One region of the Rhodococcus sp. NPDC127527 genome, then DNA from elsewhere that is predicted to be linked to it. Evidence: riboswitches for the same ligand, from Rfam matches in the RefSeq annotation. Region 1 holds a riboswitch; each other region holds the start of a gene.
What was found. Region 1 has a riboswitch for cobalamin ahead of ACFVH2_RS10905 (ABC transporter substrate-binding protein). Riboswitches for the same ligand answer to the same signal wherever they lie in the genome.
Positions count from the first base shown of each region.

Region 1 (6,009 bases):
CACCACGACCGGCGCCTGGGAGCACGGGAACAGGCAGCCGGTCTGGGTGACGAGGACGTCGTCGTCACCCAGTCCGCGCGCCTCGAGCGCCTCGTCGAGGGCCTGCGCGGTCTCCGGGCCGCCCCGGGCCGAACAGCGCGGACCGCGGCACACCAGCACGTGCCGACCGAAACCCGGGACCTCGTCCCAGGCGGGGGAGGTGAGCGGTGCGGTGGTGGTCCGGGCAGGGGTGGTGGGGCCCGAGATCGCGGCGTCGAGCAGGCGTGCGTAGGCGTCGATGTCCGACAGCGGCGGCGCCAGCCGGACCTCCGGGGCGCCGGGTCCGCGTTCGCGCAGCCAGTGCCCGATCACGCGACGGAACCACGCGTCGATCTTGCGGTCCAGCACGGTCTGGGCGCTGACGACGACGATCTCGGTGGCGCCCGCGTCCGCGGCCTCGTCGAGCACCCCGGTGACACCGGGACCCGAACCCCCGAGCACCGCCATCCGGAAGACGTTGTCCGGGTGGCGGTTCCGCAGTGTCGCGAGCGCCCCGACCACCTGGTCGCGTGGATCGTCGCCGCGGTCGGTGGGGGCGGTGACGATCACCCAGCGCGTGCTCACGAGAGGTTCCTTTCGAGGCTTGCGTCGACGATGCCGCAGAGCACCACCATCGGCCGCCCGGTTCGGGGATGGGGTTGGACGAGGGCGTCGATCCCGTAGACGTCGGCCAGCAGGTCGGCGGTGAGCACCGACTCGGTCGGTCCCTCGGCGGCGACGCGTCCACCGCGCAGCACCACCAGGTGATCGCAGTACATCGCGGCGAGGTTGAGGTCGTGCATCGCCGCCACGGTCGTCAGGCCACGGACCCGGATCAGGTCGAGCAGCTCGACGGACGCCGACACGTCCAGGTGGTTGGTGGGCTCGTCGAGCAGCAGCACGCACGGTTTCTGCGCGAAGGCGCGCGCGAGCTGTGTCTTCTGTCTCTCGCCGCCGGACAGGCTCTGCCACAACCGGTGTCGCAGGTGGGTGATCCCGGCCATCGCGAGGCTCTCGGTGACCGCGCCGGCCGCGCCGACGGCGGCCGGTCGGGCCCAGCCGCCACGACGCGGGATCACGCCGAGTTCGACGATCTGCTCGACCGTCAGTTCCAGCTCGGTGGCCGAATGCTGTTCCACCAGGGCGACGGTCCGGGCGAAGTCGCGCCGGTGCATCTCGGTCGCGGGTCTGTCGTCGATCACGACGCGCCCGCTGTCGGGACGCGCGAGCCGGGCGATCGCCGAGAGCAGCGACGTCTTGCCGGAACCGTTGGGGCCGATCAGTCCGGTGACGCGCCCGGCCGGTGCCACACACGTCACGGCGTCGAGGATCGTCGTGCCGCCCTGCGACCAGGTCACCGCCTCGACCCGGATCTCCGGCGAGTGATGGCTCACGTCCGGGCCCCCCGTCGGCGGAGCAGCCACACGAACGCCGGAACGCCGACGACGGCGGTGACGATGCTGATCGGTAGTTCGCGTCCCGGCAGCACACTGCGCGCGGCGACGTCGGCCCACACCAGCAGCAGCGCGCCCAGCAGGGCCACCACCGGGAGCAGGCGCGCGTGCAGCGGCCCGACCAGCATCCGCGCCGCGTGCGGCACCACGAGCCCGACGAAGCCGATCACCCCGGCCTGCGCGACCAGCGCCGCCGTGCACAGCGACGCCGCCGCGTACAGCACCCACCGCGACCGTTCGACGTGGGTGCCCAGGCTCGCGGCGGCGCGTTCCCCGAAGGCGAACGAGTCGAGCACCCGGCTGTGGGCGAGCACGACCGCGACGGTCACCGCCAGGACGATCAGAATGCCGACCAGCCCCGACCACCGCACGCCGGCGACTGAGCCGAGCGTCCACGTCAGGACCCGGTGCGCGGCGTCCCGGTCGCCGAGCAGCACCAGCGCCGACGTGAGGGCAGCGGCGAACTGTCCCACCGCGATCCCGGCGAGGACGAGTCGACCGGGCAGCAGCGCGCCGGACCGCGACGTCGCGATCACGAACACCAGCAGCAGGCTGCCGAGGGCGCCAAGGAAGGCGGCCGAGGAGACCGCGCCGAAACCGAAGGCGCCCAACGTGCTCACCTCGGTGGTGAGGGCCAGGACCGCGCCCAGCGACGCGCCCCCGGACATGCCGAGCAGGTACGGGTCGGCCAGCGGGTTGCCGGTGAGCGACTGCAACACCGCCCCGCACAGCGCCAGGCCCGCGCCGATCGCCGCGGCCGCGAGCACCCGCGGCATCCGAAGATCGACGACGATGTGCGTGGTCAGCAGGTCGGTTCCCGTCCCGATGCCGAGACGCCCGGCGATCGCCTCGACGACGGTGCCGAACGACAGGTCGGCCGCGCCGATCACGACCCCGGCCGCGCAGCTGGCGACGAGCAGCACGGCCAGGATCGCCGTCCAGCCGGTGGCCGTCGTCGCGGCCACCCGGGCGGGCACCCGGGTCCGCACGCTCATGCGTGGCCGCCGCCCAGTTGCTCGGCGACCAGTGCCGCGCCCTCGATCAGCCGCGGACCGGGCGTGCTCGCCGAGAACGGCACCACGACGAAGGCGTTGTCACGCACGGCCTTCAGGTCTCGCAACGCGGGATCGTTGCGGAGGTAGTTCTTCTTCTCCTCGGCGGTGTCCCACGATGCGTCGGCGAGCACGATGACGTCCGGGTTCGCGGCCAGGACCGTCTCCCAGCTGCCGTCGGCCCAGGCCGCGTCGGTCGCGGCGAAGACGTTCGTGCCGCCGACCGCGTCGATGATCAGCTGCGGGCCGCCCCGATTGCCACCGACAAAGGGCGTGGTGGTCTTGCTGTCGTACCAGAGGATCGTCCTGCCCCGCGCCGCTGCGTGCGACTCGACGCCGGCGAGCGTCTCCCGCATCCCGGCGACCACCGCCTCGGCCTCGCCCTCGTGGCCGAACAGGGTGCCGTAGTCGGTGATCTCCGTCGCGATCGAATCCCAGGTGACCGGGGGCCGCTTCGACTTGTCCTTGCAGCCGAACGGCGAGACGTAGGTGGCGATGCCGAGCTCGTCGAACGACTCCTGCGAGCCGACGGCCTTGTCGTCGAAGGCGCTCGAGTACGACGCCGTCACCAGGTCGGGCTTCGCCTCGAGCAGTGCCTCGCGGCTCGGGTAGTCCTTCTCGTCGAGCACCGGGACCTGTGCGTAGGCGGCCTGCCACTGCGGCGCGACGGTGTCGTCGAGGTAGGCGGTGCCGGCCATCCGGGCCTGCGCGCCGATCGAGAGCGCGGTCTCGGTGGCGCCCTGGTTGAGGGTGACGGCGCGGTCGGCGGGCCCGCGGAGGGTGACCGTGCGCCCGCAGTTCTGCAGCGACACCGTCGCGGCCGCATCGGTGTCGGAGGGGCTGGTGGACGCGCCGCACGCGGCCACCGCGAACGCCGCGACCGTCGACGCCGCTACCGCGCCGAGGACTCGGGGGGAGAAAAGGGTACGCAAAGCGACCCGCCTTCCATGACTCGTGGAAAACGTGCAGGTATGCGTCACGGCCGGTCTCCTGGCTCGGCAGGATCAGCCGCCGACCACGCCTTCCCGGACTCGAACGTCCAGTGGCCGGGGCCGAACCCCTGGTAGTCGACGTACCTGCTCACAGTGGCGAGTACCGCGCCGGCTTCGCACCGGACTTCCCGAACACCGCGACAACGGTTGCAGGATAGACCAACGCCCGCGGCGGGCGATCGCCCACGAGTGGCCGGGGGAGTGACCCGATAGGGTTGGCCACGTGCGCCCCTCACTCTCCGACTACGCCCACCTGGCCGGCGGCAAGGTCCGTGACCTCTACACGATCGACGACGAGCACCTGCTGCTCGTCGCCAGTGACCGGATCTCCGCCTACGACCACATCCTGAGCACTCCGATTCCCGACAAGGGACGCGTGCTCACCGCGATGAGCGTCTTCTTCTTCGAGGAGCTCGGCGGGCACAACCACCTCGCGGGCGCGCCCGACGACGAGCGCATCCCCGAGGAGGTGCTCGGTCGCGCACTGGTGGTCAAGAAGCTGGACATGGTGCCGGTCGAGTGCGTGGCCCGCGGCTACCTCACCGGCTCGGGGCTGTCGGACTACCAGCGGACCGGTGCGGTGTGCGGCGTCGAGCTGCCCGCCGGGCTGGTCGAGGCCAGCAAGCTGCCGGACCCGATCTTCACCCCCGCCACCAAGGCGGCGCTCGGCGATCACGACGAGAACGTGGACTTCGCGACGGTCGTGGACCAGCTGGGCACGGACCTGGCGGTCAAGCTGCGCGAGGACACCCTCGACATCTACTTCCGGGCCGCCAGCTTCGCCGCGGACCGGGGAATCATCTTGGCCGACACCAAGTTCGAATTCGGCCTCGACGCCGAGGGCAACCTGGTGCTCGCCGACGAGGTGCTCACCCCCGACTCGTCCCGGTACTGGCCCGCGGACGGCTACGAGCCGGGCCGGGTGCAGCCGAGCTTCGACAAGCAGTTCGTCCGGAACTGGCTGACCGGGCCCGAGTCGGGCTGGGACCGGGCCTCGGACACGCCACCGCCGCCGCTGCCGCCGGAGATCGTCGAGGCGACCCGCAGCAGGTACATCGAGGCCTACGAGCGGATCTCCGGGTTGTCCTTCGCCGACTGGGTGTAGCCGTCACGCGGGGCCGGGGTGCGCATAGGGTGGCGGCATGAGTTCGCCTGTCACCCCGGTCCCCGCCACGGCGGTCGCGCCGGTCGCGAAGAAGGTCCCGCACGAGCGCACCCACCACGGCGACACCTTCGTCGACAACTACGAGTGGTTGCGGGTCAAGGACGACCCGGAGGTCGTCGCCTACCTGGAGGCGGAGAACGCGTACACCGAGGCGCGGACCGCGCACCTCGCCCCGCTGCGGGAGTCGATCTTCCAGGAGATCAAGTCGCGCACGCAGGAGACCGACCTGTCGGTGCCGTCCCGGATGGGACAGTGGTGGTACTACTCGCGCAGCTACGAGGGCAAGCAGTACGGCGTGCAGTGCCGCTGCCCGATCGCGGGCCCGGACGACTGGACCCCGCCCGAGCTGTCCGCCGACACCGAGATCGCGGGCGAGCAGGTGCTGCTCGACGCCAACGAGCTCGCGCAGGGGCACGACTTCTTCTCGCTCGGCGCGTTCTCCGTCACCCTCGACGGCACCCTGCTCGCCTACTCCGTCGACACCGCGGGCGACGAGCGGTACACCCTGCGGTTCAAGGACCTGGTCACCGGCGACGAGTTGCCCGACGTGATCCCCGGCACCGCCCCCGGCGCGACCTGGTCGGTGGACAACCAGCACGTCTTCTACATGACCGTGGACGAGGCCTGGCGCCCCGACACGGTGTGGCGGCACCGGCTCGGTACCGCGCAGGCCGACGACGTGAAGGTGTTCCACGAGCCGGACGAGCGGTTCTGGGTGGGCTTCGGATCCACCCGCAGCGAGAAGTACCTGATGATCTGGATCGGGTCGAAGGTCACCTCCGAGATCCTCTGCCTCGAGTCCGACGACCCCGAGGGCGAGTTCCGCGTGGTGCTGCCGCGGGTGGACGGCGTCGAGTACAGCGTCGAGCACGCGGTCGTCGCGGGCGAGGACCGGTTCCTGATCCTGCACAACGGCGACGTCGACGGCGTCAAGGCGGACAACTTCACGCTGGTCGATGCCCCGGTCGCCGACCCGACCGATCAGCGCACCCTGCTCGCGCACCGCGAGGACGTGCGACTGGAGGAGGTCGAGGCGTTCGCGGGGCACCTGGTGCTGAGCTATCGCCGCGAGGCGCTGACCCGGGTGGCGGTGTGGCCGCTGCGCGCCGAGGGCTACGGCGACCTGCACGAACTCGAGTTCGGCGAGGAGCTGTACTCGGTGGGTGTCGGCAGCAACCCCGAGTGGTCGGGACCGCTGCTCCGGCTCGGGTTCACCTCGTTCATCACCCCGAGCCGCGTCTACGACTACGACGTGGCCACCGGTGCGCTGCTGCTGCGCAAGGCGCAGCCGGTGCTCGGCGGCTACGATCCCGCGGACTACGAACAGC
Region 1 is NZ_JBHXVP010000005.1:109,647-115,655, forward strand. It holds gene ACFVH2_RS10890 (ferredoxin) at 1-603, opposite strand, end outside; gene ACFVH2_RS10895 (ABC transporter ATP-binding protein) at 600-1,412, opposite strand; gene ACFVH2_RS10900 (FecCD family ABC transporter permease) at 1,409-2,467, opposite strand; gene ACFVH2_RS10905 (ABC transporter substrate-binding protein) at 2,464-3,456, opposite strand; cobalamin riboswitch at 3,487-3,671, opposite strand; gene ACFVH2_RS10910 (phosphoribosylaminoimidazolesuccinocarboxamide synthase) at 3,740-4,621, shown strand; gene ACFVH2_RS10915 (S9 family peptidase) at 4,659-6,009, shown strand, end outside.

Region 2 (6,009 bases), on a different contig from region 1:
AGCGGCTTCCAGTCGAGGTTGTAGTCCCACTCGCCACCGTGGTCGCGGTGCAGGGTCCGCCCGTACACGTCGGCGGGCGGCTGCTTGATCACCAGCTTCTCCTTCACCCGGCCGACCGCGTCGACCGCCACCGTGCCGACGCTGCGCAGGTAGGACGGGCCCTGCAGGTCGAACCACGGGCTGTTGAGGACGAGCCCGCGGACGCCCGCGCCTGCGCTGCCGCCGGGTCGCGCGTTGAGGCGGTCGAGCCACAGCGGCAGGATCAGCCCGCCGGTGGAGTGCGCGGTCAGCAGCACGGACCCCTCGCCGGCTCCACTCGAGTCCCCACTCGACCCGCCGACGTCCTCGCGGACGAGGGACAGCGCGCGGTCGAGCTCCGCGTCGTAGAAAGAGAGATCAGTCACGAAATGCGGCGTCTGGCCCGCGCGCAGGGACCTGCCGCACTTGCGCAGGTCCAGCGCGTAGAACGCGTAGCCCTGCTCGTGGAAGTGCTCCGCGAGATGCTTCTGGAAGAAGTAGTCGGTGAATCCGTGCACGTAGAGCACGGCGCGACGGGTGCCGGGGGCGTCCTCGGGGCGGTATCGAACCAGGGTAGCCAGGACGTCGCCCTCGCCGTCCGGATCCGCCCCGAGCGGGATCGTCAGCTGCTCATATCCTTCACCAAGAAGGTCCGGTGCCCATGTAGTCACAGATCACAACAGTAATGTGCGGGAAACCTCCCCGCAGGGGGGCACAATTGGGTGAGGTTAACGGCCCATATACGCCCGGGTAACCTGTCGGCTGCAGTCGGTGTGACTGCCCACTGCCAATGGACAAGGAAGTCGATTCTCCAGTGTCAGAAAACAACGCAGTACAGACCAAGACCGATGTCGTGCTCGTCGGTGCGGGCATCATGAGCGCCACCCTCGGCGCCCTCCTTCGTGAGCTGCAGCCGGACTGGTCGATCAGCGTGTTCGAGCGGCTCGACGCCGCCGCCGCGGAGAGCAGCGACCCGTGGAACAACGCGGGCACCGGGCACTCGGCACTGTGCGAGCTCAACTACACCCCGGAGAACGCCGACGGCTCGGTCGACATCGCCAAGGCGATCAACGTCAACGAGCAGTTCCAGGTCTCGCGGCAGTTCTGGGCCCACGCGGTCGAGAAGGGCATTCTCACCGAGCCCCGCGAGTTCATCAACCCGATCCCGCACGTGAGCTTCGTGCACGGCGCAGAGAACGTGAAGTACCTGCGGGCGCGGTACGACGCCCTCGCCGGGCACCCGCTGTTCGCCGGCATGGAGTACACCGAGCGTCCGGAGGAGTTCGCCCGCCGCCTGCCGTTGATGGCCAAGGGTCGCGACTTCTCCGACCCCGTCGCGCTGAACTGGACCGACGGCGGCACCGACGTCGACTTCGGCGCGCTCACCAAGCAGCTGCTCGGCCATGTCGGCGCCTCCGGCGGACTGGTGTACTTCGGTCACGAGGTCACCGACATCTCGAAGCAGTCCGACGGCACCTGGGACGTGAAGGTCCACAACCGTCGCACGGGCGCCCGCCGGAAGGTCAACGCGAAGTTCGTGTTCGTCGGCGCGGGCGGCGGTGCGCTGCACCTGCTGCAGAAGTCCGGCATCGCGGAGGCCAAGGGCTTCGGCGGGTTCCCGGTCAGCGGCGCCTTCCTGCGCTGCACCAATCCCGAGCTCATCGCGCAGCACCGCGCCAAGGTGTACGGCAAGGCGGCCGTCGGCGCGCCGCCGATGTCGGTGCCGCACCTGGACACCCGCGTCATCGGCGGCAAGCCCGGACTGCTGTTCGGCCCCTACGCCGGCTGGTCGCCGAAGTTCCTCAAGGAGGGCCGGGTCACCGACCTGCCCGGTTCGGTCAAGCCGAACAACCTGCTGTCCATGCTCGGCGTGGGTGTCTCCGAGCTCGGTCTGGTGAAGTACCTGGTCAGTGAGCTGACCAAGTCGGAGGCCGGCCGCATCGAGACCCTGCAGGAGTTCGTGCCGAAGGCGCTCGACAAGGACTGGGAGCTCATCACCGCGGGGCAGCGCGTCCAGGTCATCCGCCGGGCCAAGGGCAAGGGCGGCGTGCTCGAGTTCGGCACCGCGGTGGTCAGCGCCGCGGACGGCAGCATCGCCGGCCTGCTCGGCGCCTCGCCGGGCGCCTCGACCGCGGTCCCCGCGATGCTCGACGTGATGCAGCGTTGCTTCGGCGAGCAGTACAAGGCCTGGGAGCCGCAGCTCAAGCAGATGGTGCCCTCGCTCGGGGTCAAGCTCTCGGACAACGAGTCCCTCTTCCGTGAGGTGTGGGACTGGTCCAACCGCGTGCTGCAGCTCGAATCCTCGGACGCGGTCGCCACCACGGCCGCCGCCGTCTGACCCAGGCACACCGAACCGCCGCCGTCATCGCGCCCACCGGGCGCGGTGGCGGCGGCGGTCGTTGCGCCCGATAGAGTCACCCTCGAACAATGTCCCTGCCGCGGGGAAGTCCTGTGCAAGTCAGGCACGGTCCCGCCACTGTGACGGTGCCCGACCCGGTCGGGAGCCGGAGTCAGATCGCCGCGGTAGAGGATCGACTCCGACCCTCGGCGCGGACACCGGGGAGTGAAGGGAATTGCACTGTGGCACAGCTGAGTTCGATGACGCAGACCCGTCCGGAACCGGGCTTCCCGTTCAGTGCGATCGTCGGCCAGGACCAGCTGCGGCTCGCACTCACGCTGTGCGCGGTGCATCCCGGCATCGGCGGTGTGCTGGTGCGCGGCGAGAAGGGCACCGCCAAGTCCACCGTGGTCCGCGCACTCGCCGCGCTGCTGCCGCCGGTGTCCGGAGACGACGGGACGCGGCCCGCCCGGCTGGTCGAACTGCCGGTCGGTGCCACCGAGGACCGCGTGGTGGGGTCGCTGGACCTCGAGAAGGTCCTCCGGGACGGCGAGCGGGCGTTCCAGCCCGGACTGCTGGCTGCCGCGCACGACGGCGTGCTCTACGTCGACGAGGTGAACCTGCTGCACGACCACCTGGTCGACGTGCTGCTCGACGCCGCCGCGATGGGACGCGTGCACATCGAGCGCGACGGCGTCTCGCACTCGCATCCGGCCCGATTCGTGCTGGTCGGCACCATGAACCCAGAGGAGGGTGAGCTGCGCCCGCAGCTGCTCGACCGGTTCGGGTTGGCCGTCGACGTCGCCGCGTCGCGGGAGGTGGACACCCGCATGCAGGTGGTGCGCCGCCGGCTCGACTTCGAGTCCGACCCCGCCGCCTTCGCCGCCCGATACGCCGACCAGGACCTCGCCCTGGCCCAGCGGATCGCGGCCGCGCGCCAGGCCCTCGCCGGTGTCGAGCTGAGCGACACCGAACTGCGCCGGATCGCGGCCCTGTGCGCCTCCTTCGACGTCGACGGCATGCGGGCCGACCTGGTGCTCGCCCGGACCGCCACCGCGCACGCCGCGTGGCGCGGCGCGACGGCGGTCACCGAGGAGGACGTCCGGGTGGCCGCCGAGCTCACCCTGCCGCACCGGCGTCGCCGCGACCCCTTCGACGAGCCGGGCCTGGACCCGCAGCAGCTCGAGGACGCCATGCGTGACGCCGCCGAGCAGGCGAACCAGCCCGAGCCGGAGCCCGACCCCGACGGACCCGGCGGCGGCGCGCCCGCGCCCGAGTCCGACGGGCCCGCGTCCCCCGGCGATGCCCAGCAGTCCGCGGAGCCGAGCGAGAGCGAACAGTCCGGCCCGGCTCGCGCCCCCGAGCGTCCGGCCGCCGCGCCGTCGGCACAGTTCAAGACCCGACTGCTGACCATCCCCGGAGTCGGCGAGGGTGCGCCGGGGCGCCGTTCGCGCTCGCGCTCGCAGCAGGGACGGGTCGTGCGCTCGACCACCACGCCCGGTCGCGGCCTGCACCTGGTCGGCACGCTCTTCGCCGCCGCCGAGCACCAGGTCTCCCGTGGCCGTACCGAAGGTCCGATGGTGTTGGTGCCCAAAGATATTCGTGGAGCGGAACGCGAGGGTCGGGAGGGCAACCTGGTGGTCTTCGTGGTCGATGCGTCGGGCTCGATGGCGGCGCGCGACCGGCTCTCCGCCGTCACCGGTGCGGTGATCTCGCTGCTGCGGGACGCCTACCAGCGCCGCGACAAGGTCGCCGTGATCACCGTGCGCGGGACTGCCGCGGAACTCGTGCTGCCGCCGACCTCGTCGGTGGACGTGGCGGTGCGTCGACTCCGGTCGCTGCGCACCGGCGGCAGGACCCCGCTCGCCCAGGGCTTCCTGAAGGCGCGTGAGGTGGTGCTCCGCGAGAAGGTCCGGGACCCGCAGCGTCGCGCGATGGTCGTCGCGCTGACCGATGGACGGGCCACCGGCGGAACCGATCCGGTGCACCGCGCCCGGGTCGCCGCGGGCCTGCTGGCCGACACGTCCGTGGCCTCGGTGGTCGTCGACTGCGAGTCCGGCATGGTCCGGCTCGGCCTGGCACGCGAGCTGGCCACCGCCATGCGCGGCGCGTACGTCCGGATCGACGAGCTGTCCGCGGAGCGGGTCGCGGGCGTGGTCCGGGCCGGCGCCGCGGCATTCGCGGCCTAGATCGTCAACGCGCCAGAGAAGGAGTTGCACTGTGCCCAAGGGAGTTCCGCTTCCCGAGTCCGTCCCCGACGACGGTTTGACCACCCGCCAGCGTCGCAATGCACCGGTCCTCGCCGTGCACACCGGCGCGGGAAAGGGGAAGTCGACGGCCGCGTTCGGAATGGCGTTGCGCGCCTGGAACCAGGGCTTCGACATCGGGGTGTTCCAGTTCGTCAAGTCCGCCAAGTGGAAGGTCGGCGAGGAATCGGCGTTCCGCGCGCTCGGTGAGCTGCACCAGTCCACCGGAGTCGGCGGGCCCGTGCAGTGGCACAAGATGGGCGAGGGCTGGTCCTGGACCCGCAAGAAGGGCGACGACGAGGATCACGCGCGGGTCGCCCTGGACGGGTGGCGCGAGGTGGCCCGTCGAATCGCCAACGAGGAACACAAGTTCTACGTGCTCGACGAGTTCACCTACCCGCTCAAGTGGGGCTGGGTCGACGTCGACGAGGTGGTGCAGACACTGCGCGAGCGGCCCGGCAACCAGCACGTGGTGATCACCGGTCGCGACGCCCCGCAGGCCCTGATCGAGGCCGCCGACCTGGTCACCGAGATGACCAAGGTCAAGCACCCGATGGACGCCGGACGCAAGGGGCAGCGGGGCATCGAGTGGTGATGGAGCCGAGCGGAGCGACGAGGAATGTGACAGCGGGGTCGGTTCCTGCGGTGGTCGTCGCCGCGCCCGCCTCGGGTAGCGGAAAGACCACGGTCGCAACGGGTCTGATCGGCGCCCTGCGGGCGGCGGGCGACGCGGTGGCGCCGTTCAAGGTCGGCCCGGACTACATCGACCCGGGCTACCACGGCCTCGCCGCCGGCCGCGTCGGCCGCAACCTCGACCCCGTCCTGGTCGGCGCCGAGCGGATCGGGCCCCTGTTCCGGCACGGCTCCGCGGGCTGCGACATCGCCGTTGTCGAGGGCGTGATGGGCCTGTTCGACGGCAAGATCGCGGACCCGGCGCCCGACGGCGCGGCGGAGGGCTCCACGGCTCAGGTCGCGGGCCTGCTCGGTGCCCCGGTGGTTCTCGTCGTCGACGCCCGCGGCCACAGCCAGTCCCTCGCCGCGGTCCTGCACGGTTTCGCGACCTTCGACTCCGGTGTCCGGATCGGCGGGGTGATCCTCAACCGGGTCGGCAGTGCGCGGCACGAGCAGGTGCTGCGGCAGGCCTGCGACCGGGTCGGTGTCCCGGTGCTCGGTGTGGTGCCGCGGCTCGCGGAACTGTCCGTCCCGTCCCGGCATCTCGGCCTGATCACCGCCGTCGAACACGGCGGCGCCGCGACCGCGGCGGTGGACGCGATGACCGAGCTGATCGCGACCCACGTCGACCTGGGCGCGGTGCGCTCGCTGGCCCGCTCGGCGGTGACCGCGCCGGCCTGGGACCCGCGGGCCGAGGTGGGCGAGCCGGTACCGGGCGCCCCGGTGGTCGCGGTC
Region 2 is NZ_JBHXVP010000014.1:125,939-131,947, reverse strand. It holds gene ACFVH2_RS21245 (alpha/beta hydrolase) at 1-689, opposite strand, end outside; gene mqo (malate dehydrogenase (quinone)) at 809-2,356, shown strand; adenosylcobalamin (AdoCbl) riboswitch at 2,437-2,590, shown strand; gene ACFVH2_RS21235 (magnesium chelatase subunit D family protein) at 2,617-4,545, shown strand; gene cobO (cob(I)yrinic acid a,c-diamide adenosyltransferase) at 4,577-5,197, shown strand; gene ACFVH2_RS21225 (cobyrinate a,c-diamide synthase) at 5,224-6,009, shown strand, end outside.
Region 2: it holds a riboswitch for cobalamin, as region 1 does, so the genes downstream of both, ACFVH2_RS21235 (magnesium chelatase subunit D family protein) here and ACFVH2_RS10905 (ABC transporter substrate-binding protein) in region 1, are expected to answer to the same signal.

Region 3 (6,009 bases), on a different contig from region 1:
GCCACCAGTACGTAGCTCGTCGCCGCGTCGCGTGGAGTCTCGGCCATCGCGCGCATCTGGCCCTCGGGGGTGATGGTGAACTCGCCCTCGAGCAGCAGCGCCGGGGCCCGCACCGCCGACCACTGCGTCCAGAAGTCGCGGGTCCCCCACTCCTCGGAGATGTCCCGCCACACGGGCACCTCGCCGTGCAGGTGGAAGCCGTCGGGTCGCTCCTCGAACGAGTCCATGAAGTACTGGGCCGCAACGGGTCCGAAGAAATCGACCATGTGCTCGCGGTCCCGGAAGGGCGCCGGCCAGGACCCGATCATCTCGGCCCAGTCGCGTGCGGTGCGGCCCTGGAAGTCGGGCGCCATGTCCTCGACCACCAGCGCGGTGACGCGATCCGGATGGGCGGCGGCGAAACACCACGCGTGTAGGCCGCCCATCGAATGTCCGATCACCACCATCGGTTCGGTGATCGGCGCGACCGCCGCGGCGAGATCCTCGACGAACGCCTCGGTGGTCAGCTCGGCGGGAGCGGGCCTGCCGTGCCCGGCCGCGTCGAAGGTGTAGACGTGTCCGTGCTCGCGCAGCCACGGCACGTGCCTGCGCCAGGTCCTGGCGCTGCCCATCAGTCCGTGGAGCAACAGAATCGGCCGACCGGTCCCACCCTCGTCATGCAGCACGGCACCGAGGTTAACCCGGTGCCGTGCCGCATCGACGCCCCTGGTGCTGTCAGCCCCGGTCGAGCACCGGTACCGCCGGGTACCTACGTCGCCGCAGCAGCGGGGACACGGTGACCGCCAGCCCGACCAGTGCCACGCCGGTGACGAGCACCAGCCCGGGCCGGAACTGGTCGAAGCTCGCGGTGGCCGCTCCCGCTGCGTGCGAGCCGCCGGTGACGAGCGCGGTGGTCAGCGCCAGCACCAGGGCCGCGCCGACCTGCATCGAGGTCTGCACGAGGCCCGAGGCCAGACCCTGCTCGGAGTCGTCCACGCCCGCGGTGGCCTGCGCCATGATCGAGGTGAAGCCGAACGCGAAGCCGAACCCGAGCAGGATGACGCTCGGCATGATCGCAACGACGTAGGTGGGCTGGTCACTGCCGACGAACAGGAACCACAGGTAGCCCGCGCTGAGCGAGCCGATCGCGGCGATGATCATCCGCGGCGTCCCGAAGCGGTCCACGAGTCGGCCGACGAACGGTGAGATCACCGCGACGATCAGCCCCGCCGGGAGCAGTGCCATTGCCATCTTCAGCGGCGACCAGCCGAGTCCCGACTGCAGGAAGATCGTCATCATGAACTGGAAGCTCAGGTAGGAACCGAACAGCGCGATGATGCTCAGGTTGGCGCGCACGATCGCGCCGACCCGCAGGATGCTCAACCGAACCAGTGGATGCGCAATTCGCTTCTCCACCACGACGAACGAGGTGAGCAGCGTGGCCGCGAGGGCGAAGAGTCCGAGCGTGAGCGGAGCCGCCCAGCCACGCGCTGGTGCGGACACGACCGTGTAGACGGCGAGCATCATGCCCGCGACGAGGGTGACCGCACCCGCGAGGTCGTGCCCGCCGGTATCGGCCGGCCGGTCCCGCGGGATGAGAACGACGGCGGCGCCAAGGGCGGCGACCGCGAACGGCACCGGCATCAGGAACGTCCATCGCCACCCGGCGCTGGTCAGCAGTCCGCCCAGGATCAACCCGGAGGAGTAGCCGCTGGCGCCGAAGACGGAGAAGATCGACAGCGCGCGGTTGCGGGCAGGCCCCTCCTTGAAGGTGGTGGTCAGGATCGACATCGCGGTCGGCGCGGTGAAGGCCGCGGCGAGGCCCTTCACGAAGCGGGTCACGATGAGCAGGGTGCCGTCGTCGACGAGCCCGCCGACCAGCGAGGCCAGGGCGAAGACCGCCAGAGCCACCAGGAAGACGTTGCGCCTGCCGAGCAGGTCGGCCGTGCGCCCACCGAGCAGCAGCAGGCCACCGAAGCCGAGCACGTAGCCGTTGATGATCCATTGCAGCGAGGTGGTGTCGAGGCCGAGTTCGGTACCGATGGACGGCAGTGCGACGCCCACCATGGAGACGTCGAGCCCGTCGAGGAACATCACGACGCACAGCACCGCGAGGATCCCCCAGAGCCGGGCCGTCCAACCTTGTTGGGCCCCCGGCGAATCCGTTGTCGTGGTCAGGTTCGGGATGGATTCGGTGATGGTCACGAATGAGACAGTAGATGCATGTGCAATCAATGTGCAAGCACTAATTCTGTTTGCATTTATTTTGCTTGCACCGATTCGGGGGGCGAACTAGGATGCGGCCATGACCTCACCCGCGGAGCTGCGCGACACCTGGCGCACCCTGCTGACCCGGTACAACGGCATCGCCTGCGAACTCGACCGGCGGATGCAGAGCGCCCACGGGCTGAGCATGAGCGACTTCGAGACCCTGGACCGCCTGATGTCGGTCACCTGCAAGCACCCGCGCATGCAGGAGCTGGCGGCCGACATGTACCTGAGCCCGAGCGCGCTCTCGCGCAGCGTGGCCCGGCTGGAGAAGGCCGGGCTGGTGTCGCGGTCGCTGTGCGAATCCGACCGGCGCGGCGTCTTCGTCGACGTGACGGATGCCGGGCGCGCGGTCCACGCGGACGCCGCCGGGATCCAGCTGACGGTGCTCGCCGAGCACCTCGGCGAGCCCACCGACGCCGGCTGACCGCACCACTCCGCGAGGCGTCGCGAGTACGCTCGCGGCCATGGCAGTCGTGAAGATCAACGCAATCGAGGTGCCCGCGGGCGCCGGTCCCGAACTCGAGAAGCGGTTCGCGCAGCGCGCGGACGCCGTCGAGAACTCCCCCGGATTCCTGGGCTTCCAGCTGTTGCGCCCGACCGGCGGCGAGACCCGCTACTTCGTGGTCACCCAGTGGGAGTCCGAGGATGCCTTCGCGGCCTGGCGCGACGGTGACGCCCGCGCCGCCCACGCCGGCGAGGCGCGCAAGCCCGTCGCCACCGGCGCCTCCCTGCTCGAGTTCGAGGTCGTGCTCGACGTCGCCGCCAAGGCATAGGGACGCCCGAGCCCGGAGAAACCCGGTCTGGTACTGATCGCGCCGGTAGATTCACTCGTATGACCGCGGTAGTCGACTCCGCGAAACGGCACACCCTGCAGGCGTTGCTGTCGCTGCCCCCCGGCATCGTCCGCCGCCTCGCAGGGCGGCCGGTGGAGATCGAGGGCAACGTCCTCGACCCCGAGATGCAGCTCGTCCTCGCGCTGCGCAAGATCGAGGGCGCGGCCATCGAGGAACGACCGATTCCGAGCGGCCGACGCGCGCTTGTCGACGCCGCCAAGGCGGTCGGCGGCGACCTGCCGATCGGCGCGGTCACCGACCTCGACATCGACGGTCCGGGCGGCCCGCTCCGGCTGCGCTTCTACACCCCGCGCAAGTTGACCGCGGCGTCGCCGGCCCTGTTCTTCGTCCACGGCGGCGGATTCATCTACGGCGACCTCGAATCCCACGACGCGATGTGCCGTTTCCTCGCCGAGCGGGCGGGAGTCCGGGTGGTCGCCGTCGACTACCGGCTCGCCCCCGAATCGCCCTTCCCCGCGGCCGTCGACGACGTCGAGGCGGCGTACTCGTTCGTGACCGCCAACGCGACGGGCCTGGGCATCGACCCGGACCGCATCGCCGTCGGCGGTGACAGCGCGGGCGGCAATCTCGCCGCGGTGCTCGCCCAGCGCGCCACCCGCGGGCAGGTCGGGGCGCCGCCCGTCTTCCAGTTGCTGATCTATCCCGCGGTGGATTTCGCCGTGAAGCGGCCCAGCCGGACGACCTTCGCGACTGGGTTCTTCCTGAACAAACGGTTCACGGACCTCACCGAGGCGAGCTACCCGCCCGCCGGGGTGGACCTGACCGACCCGCTGCTGTCCCCGATCTACGGCGACCTGACAGGCCTGCCGCCCGCCTGTGTCGTGACGGCCGGATTCGACCCGTTGCGCGACGAGGGCGACGACTACGCCGAGAAGCTCCGCGAAGCGGGGGTGCAGGTGCAGCACGTCCGCGAGCCCGGGCTGATCCACTCCTTCGCGAACATGGTGGGCGTCGGGCGCTCGGGGCCCGAGGCAATGGGACGGGCCGCGGCCGCGCTGCGGAAGGCCGTCTCCGCCCCGTAGCCGTTCCTCGCCGGGACGGCATCGATTGACACCACCGCCGGGTCAGTGCGAGAGTGCGCTGGTAATAGCGATGGCTGACGGGAATCCGGCGAAAGTCCGGAGCGGTCGCGCCACTGTGATCGAGGCACCGCCTCGACAGCCAGACACCGTGGCCATCGCCTGGACTTTTGAGGGACGCGCAATCCCAGGAGGAACCATGGCACTCGTTCACACCCCCAGCAAGGCAACCGATTCCATCGGCATTGCGATGATCATCGCGGGCGTGGTCCTGCTCGCGATGCTGACCCTGTACCTGGTCGGCTTCGACCAGGGTGCGGTCTCGCGCGGCGGCATGTACATGCACGAGCTGATGCACGACGGTCGCCACCTGCTGGGCCTGCCGTGCCACTGACCGACGCCTTCACGAAACTCCTCATCCGCGGCCTGCTGGCCGGCCTCGTCGCCGGCCTGCTGGCCGGCGCCGTCGCGTTCGTGATCGGCGAACCGCACATCGACGCGGCCATCGCGATCGAGGAGTCCGCATCCGCTCCGGCCGAGCACGCGGCGACGCCGCACGAGCACAACGCCGCATCCGTGCACACCGACGCGACCGAGCATCCCGATGAACCTGCCGCCGAGTCGTCAGGCCACTCGCACGGCGGAGACGCGCTGGTCAGTCGCGACGGTCAGCGGTTCGGACTGTTCCTGGCCACCACGTTCGCCGGGCTCGCACTGGGCGCGATCTTCGCGGTCGTCGCCCACTACGCGCGGCGGGTGAGCACTCTGTCCGGGCCGGTCCTGGGTCTGTGCCTCGCCGGCCTCGGCTGGCTAGCCATCGAGGCGGTGCCGTTCTTCAAGTACCCGGCCAACCCGCCCGCCGTCGGCGACCCGGACACCATCGACAAGCGCACCTGGCTCTGGCTCGCATCGGTGCTGCTCGGACTGCTCGCGGTCGGGCTCGCGGCGTACGCGGCGAGGATCGTCTCGGCGCACCAGTTCCTGACCGTGCGCATCGCGGTGCCGCTGCTGGTGTTCCTGGTGGTCGTGGCGATCGGGTACGTCGCGCTCCCCGGCGTCAACGAAGTCGGCAGCGATTTCCCCGCCACGTTGTTGTGGGAGTTCCGAGTCTCCTCGTTGGCCATCCAGGCGACGCTGTGGCTCGCACTCGGACTCGGCTTCGCGTTCCTCACCGAACGCGCCACCCGAGCACGGAACGCGGCGCTCGACGCGGTCCGCTAGGACCACCTGCCCCTTCCCGAATGGCCCATCCGTTCAGTTGGACTGAACGGATGGGCCATTCGGGAGGCAGGGGCTCTGGTCAGACGGCGCAGGAGCCGTCGGAGCACGTCTCGCCGTCCGACTCGGCGCCGTCGAGGGTGACGATGGCGCCCGACTGCGCGTAGGCCTGCTCGAGCAACTGGGTGAACACCTCGACCGGCTGCGCACCGGAGACCCCGATGGCCCGGTTCGCGACGAAGAACGGGACACCGGTGACACCCAGCGCGCGGGCCTCGGCGATGTCGGACCGCACCCGGTCGGCCGCGGCGTCGCCGTCGAGGGCCGCACGCACGTGCTCGGCGTCCAACCCGACCTCTCCCGCGATCCTCACCAGCTCGGCGCGGTCGTCGACGACCCGGCCCTCGCTGAAGTGTGCGCGAAACAGCGCCGCCATCACGTCTCGCCCGCGATCGCCCGCGAGGTGCACCAACCGGTGCGCGTCGAAGGTGTTCGCAGCGATGACCGTGTCGAAGTCCATCGTCAGGCCGTCCGCAGCCGCCGCCGACGCGACGTGGGCGAACATCTGCCTGACCTGCTCGGCGGGCATGCCCTTCTGCTGGACGAGAGCCTCGAGTTCACCGACGCGGGCGCCCACCGGGGTGTCCGGCGCGAGCTGGTAGGACCGC
Region 3 is NZ_JBHXVP010000010.1:100,324-106,332, forward strand. It holds gene ACFVH2_RS17495 (alpha/beta fold hydrolase) at 1-665, opposite strand, end outside; gene ACFVH2_RS17500 (MFS transporter) at 715-2,184, opposite strand; gene ACFVH2_RS17505 (MarR family winged helix-turn-helix transcriptional regulator) at 2,285-2,674, shown strand; gene mhuD (mycobilin-forming heme oxygenase MhuD) at 2,715-3,023, shown strand; gene ACFVH2_RS17515 (alpha/beta hydrolase) at 3,083-4,126, shown strand; cobalamin riboswitch at 4,169-4,298, shown strand; gene ACFVH2_RS17520 (CbtB domain-containing protein) at 4,323-4,517, shown strand; gene ACFVH2_RS17525 (CbtA family protein) at 4,508-5,344, shown strand; gene ACFVH2_RS17530 (DsbA family oxidoreductase) at 5,424-6,009, opposite strand, start outside.
Region 3: it holds a riboswitch for cobalamin, as region 1 does, so the genes downstream of both, ACFVH2_RS17520 (CbtB domain-containing protein) here and ACFVH2_RS10905 (ABC transporter substrate-binding protein) in region 1, are expected to answer to the same signal.